One region of the Weizmannia acidilactici genome, then DNA from elsewhere that is predicted to be linked to it. Evidence: predicted binding sites of a transcription regulator. Region 1 holds the regulator's gene; the other holds the start of a gene.
What was found. The regulator Rex, encoded in region 1, represses fermentation and respiration genes when NADH is low (regulators of the CRP and FNR family bind a similar motif). The targets are predictions, from matches to a motif close to TTGTGAAATATTTCACAA.
Positions count from the first base shown of each region.

Region 2: a site for Rex is predicted at 1,086-1,103, ahead of GBH70_RS09640 (DoxX family membrane protein). Genes of this name have one in related genera too.

Region 1 covers NZ_BKZR01000026.1:6,504-8,709, reverse strand. Annotated here, with positions in the region: gene tatC (twin-arginine translocase subunit TatC) at 1-646, opposite strand, end outside; gene GBH70_RS10490 (redox-sensing transcriptional repressor Rex) at 807-1,481, opposite strand; gene GBH70_RS10485 (ABC-F family ATP-binding cassette domain-containing protein) at 1,761-2,206, shown strand, end outside.
Region 2 covers NZ_BKZR01000022.1:45,602-47,807, forward strand. Annotated here, with positions in the region: gene fni (type 2 isopentenyl-diphosphate Delta-isomerase) at 1-226, shown strand, start outside; gene GBH70_RS17505 (hypothetical protein) at 274-396, opposite strand; gene GBH70_RS09640 (DoxX family membrane protein) at 523-1,026, opposite strand; gene GBH70_RS09645 (Uma2 family endonuclease) at 1,536-2,120, shown strand; gene GBH70_RS09650 (nitroreductase family protein) at 2,150-2,206, opposite strand, start outside.

The DNA of each region.
Region 1 (2,206 bases):
CGGCCATCAGCTGCGAAAATACATCGGGCGGTGTAATGATGGCTGCCGCCGCAATTAAAGCAACATACGCGTATTTTCGTGCCTTTTTTAACAGCATTGGTGTAATGACGCCAAGCCGGGTGAGAAACATGACTACAACCGGCATCTGGAACACAAATCCAAAAGGAAGCGTAATTTGCAGAAGAAATTGGAAATATTCACGGATGCCAATAACCGTATGGACTCCCATTTCCGCCGACAATTCCATCATAAATTCCACCATAAATGGAAAAAGAACAAAGTAAGAAAATGAAATGCCAAGCATAAACAGCAAAATGGAAATGGGAATATAGCTTAATGTGATTTTCCTTTCCTTCTCATACAGGCCAGGGCTTACAAACGCCCACAGCTGGTACAGAATCACCGGGAGCGTCAGCAAGCATGCAATGACAACAGATACTTCCATAAAAACCTTAATCGGATCCGTCACCCTGAAGGCGTTCATCGTTAACACTTCGGCTTCTTCAGCATGCTGCAAATAACGGATCACAGGTTTGGCGGCAAATAATCCCACAATCATCGCAAACACAAAGAAAACGAGAACCGTAATCAGCCGCTTTCTCAATTCCTGAATATGCTCGGCAACCGTCATGTTTTTCGGATTCAAGGCCGTTCACCTTTCATTTCCGCCTTTCGATCCTCCCCATTTTCGGCTCCGCTATGCAACACCTTCAAACCAAAACTACCGGACAGCTTTCCCTTGAATTCCGTTCCCACTTCGGGCCACCCCCTGTACCCATTATGATAACGGAAAAAGGGAGTTTTGGCTATGATTTGACGGTTTTTTCTTTCGAATTTTCGGCATCATTTGAATAATGCTGCAAAAAGTAGATGAGGGCTTGCAGTTCCACGGCCAAATCAATATGGTGGACGCGGACATTCGGCGGGACATTTAGCCTGGCAGGCGTGAAATTCAAGATTCCCTTCACGTTTGTATCCGCAAGTTCATCTGTCACAGTCTGCGCGGCAATGGCCGGAACCGTTAAAATCACGACCGTCACGTCTTCCTGACGAAGCCGCTCCTTTAAATCGTTCATGCTGTAAATCGGCACATTGCCGACCCGTTTTCCTACTTTGCTTTCATCGTTATCAAAGGCCATCACAATCCGAGCGCTGTTGTTTTTGGAAAAATTATAGTTCAAAAGGGCAGTTCCCAAGTTTCCTACCCCAATGAGCGCCACATTTGTCATTTCATCCTGGTTAAGCGTCTTGCTGAAGAAAGACAATAAATATTTAACATTATAACCGTACCCTTTTTTCCCGAGCGCCCCGAAATAAGAAAAATCCCTGCGGATCGTCGCCGAATCGACTTTCACCGCTTCGCTCAGTTCCGCTGAAGAGACCCTCTGCTTGCCAAGAGTGTACAAATTTCTCAAATAACGGTAATACAATGGTAATCGTTTCGCGGTGGCTTGTGGTATTTTAGCTGATTCATCTTTCATGTGAAATCCCCCAAGTTGGTTCCTTTTAGTTTTCGAGATATTTGGCAGCGCTACCAATCCATGATTTTATATTACTCCTGTTTTTATAAATAAAAAATAACCGTCTCTGAAAAAATTTAATCTTACGCCCATTCTCTCTCCAACCATGTTAAATATATCACAAATTTGCATATTTTTCATTGATTTATGTGAAAAGATTTTTGACAATATTCGCGTGCCTCAGTTGAGTTGCAGAGCTGCATCCTGTACACTTACAATAATATAGAGGTGAAAATGGCCATGATGTTGCTGCAAGTTCAACAAGTCACAAAATATTTTGGTGCTGAACTTATTTTATCGAATATAAAATTGGAAATCCAGACAAAAGACCGCATTGCTTTAGTCGGAAGAAACGGGGCAGGGAAATCGACCCTGCTGAAAATCATTGCCGGCCAGCTGTCATATGATGAAGGAACGATTACGAAACCGAACGGGGTCGAAATTGGATATTTGGCCCAAAATTCAGGGTTGGAATCCAATCTTTCCATTTGGGATGAAATGATGTCCGTATTTAAGGGCCTGCTCAATATGGAAAAACAGCTGCGGGCGCTTGAACAAAAAATGGCGGATCCTTCCATTTATAACCGTCCGGCTGAATATGAAAAAATTTTACAGGCTTATGATGAGCTTCAGACCCGCTTTAAAGAGGAAGGCGGATACCAGATCGAGGCGGACATCCGCTCCAT
Region 2 (2,206 bases), on a different contig from region 1:
AAGCGGCGGCATGAAAAACGGCGTGGATGCAGCCAAAGCGATTGCACTCGGGGCCGACCTTGCGGGATTTGGTAGAAAACTATTGCACGATGCGGTCAATTCGGTTGATGCTTTGCTCCGGACTTTTGAGCAGACGGAACTTGAGCTGAAGATCGCGATGTTCGGGATTGGGGCGAAGGACTTAAATGCTTTGAAGCACACGTCGTTTTTGAGAAAAACCGATTGATGATTGGCAAAAAAATTCCGGCTCCCATTTTGGGAAGCCGGAATTTTTTATTTTTTCGGTGCAACAAAGTCTGTAAGCTGTGCCATTAATTTACTGCGTGATCTTTTATTTCTCATCAGATAAACGACACCCAAAGCGACAGTTGCCATGGCAAGTTTTTTTCTATCCATATCATCACCACATCCCTTTCATTGTCATATGTTCGTACTTTTCCCTGTACAGGCGCATTTAAACGGGGGTTTTCACAAATAAAAAAGGCAAACATGGACATGTTTGCCTTGAAAGGATGGAGTTGTTTAATGGGCGGCACCTTTTCCCGGTTGCGGTTTATGCTGTTTTTGGAAGTATTTTTTTACTGCAGGTACAGCGAGATGATCCAGACCCCAGACATAAGAAGCGCTGCCTGTAAACAACAGAATCATTGCAACGGTGTAAAGGATCGGGTTCGTACTCGTTGTGCCGGCAAGCATAAAGTTCAGGTTCATAAATGCACCTGCAAGTAAAGCCGGAATGGTGGCCAATCCTAAGATGAGGCCAAGGCCGACCAACATTTCGCCCCAAGGAACAAGCACATTAAATACGTCAACATTTGGGAGAGCGAAATGGCTGATGAACGAAGCATACCAGCCCTGAACAGCAGGATTTTCACCCGCGGTTTTCGCCAATGCGTCTTTTAAAAATCCGGAAGCGTCAAAACCGCCTGTTAGTTTATGAAAGCCGGCTTCAAGCCATTGGATGCCGAGCCAAATTCTTAAAATTGCCCAAATGATACTGATTTTAGAATCATGATACCATTTCATGATTACTCATCTCCTCAAATAAGGAATTTTAAAAGTCCCAAATCATGTTAATAAATATATTGTGAAACATTTCACATATATCACATTATTAGAATACAACATTTACAAGTGGGATACAATAGTCTTTTGAAGGTTGTCAAGAATTTGTGATATTTTTCACATTTGTGAACAGACCCGGTGTCGTAAATCGGGAAAATCCAACTTTTAACGTTAAATATACGAGATAATACTCAAATTAAGAAAAATCTCAATCACCGGGGGATCTGAACCGTTCTGTACTACTTCTGGAAAAGAAATAGGCGGAAACGAAGGAATATAAAAAAATCAGCGGGAAATCGCAGGAAATCAGTGAATGGCTTGCTGAATAATATACGGGTATCAGGGTAGCAAGTATTTGAATACTTGTTCTAAACTGTCAATAATATGTCAAGGAGCTGATGCTGGCAGGGATGGTATAATCTCTATAGAGAGTAATCGTTTTCAATCGATTTTAAATAGGTGGTGGGCTTATGGCAACGGCAGCATTGAACGACCATTTCACGTATGCAGATTATATGTCCATAGGAAAAGATAACCATTTTGAAGTGATAAACGGGCAGGTTTTTATCATGCCATCTTCCCCCGAACCACGTCATCAGGAAGTCGCCAGAAGGCTCAAAAATGCTTTTGCGGCCCGGCTTAGGGGCTCCTCATTGCGGGTTTTCTCCTATTCTGTCGATGTCTGTTTATGTAGCGGCTTTATCGCTCTTGATGAGGTGAAAGAATGGGTGCAGCCGGATCTGGCAATTGTCAGCGCCCATTATAAAATCAGCGAAACGAGGATCGTGGGCGTCCCTGATTTAATCGCGGAAGTGCTTTCACCTGCAACTGTTAAGAAAGACCGCGTGGACAAATTTTACCGCTATCAAAGAGTCGGCGTGTGGGAATACTGGCTCGTGGACCCGTTCAATGAAGTGATTGACGTTTATATATTAAAAAACGGCAAGTACGAAAGTAGGGGCACTTATTTTAAAGATGACCGGATTCCGGTCTCTATTTTGCACAGTGCTTCCATTAACGGAAAAGAAATTTTTACAGTGCCTGTTCTGGAATAAGGGGCGGCGCACAGGCCGCCCTTTCCGCATCAATTAATTGTCTTCCCGAAGCTTCCTTCAAATACCGATTCTTTCACCGGCCTGCG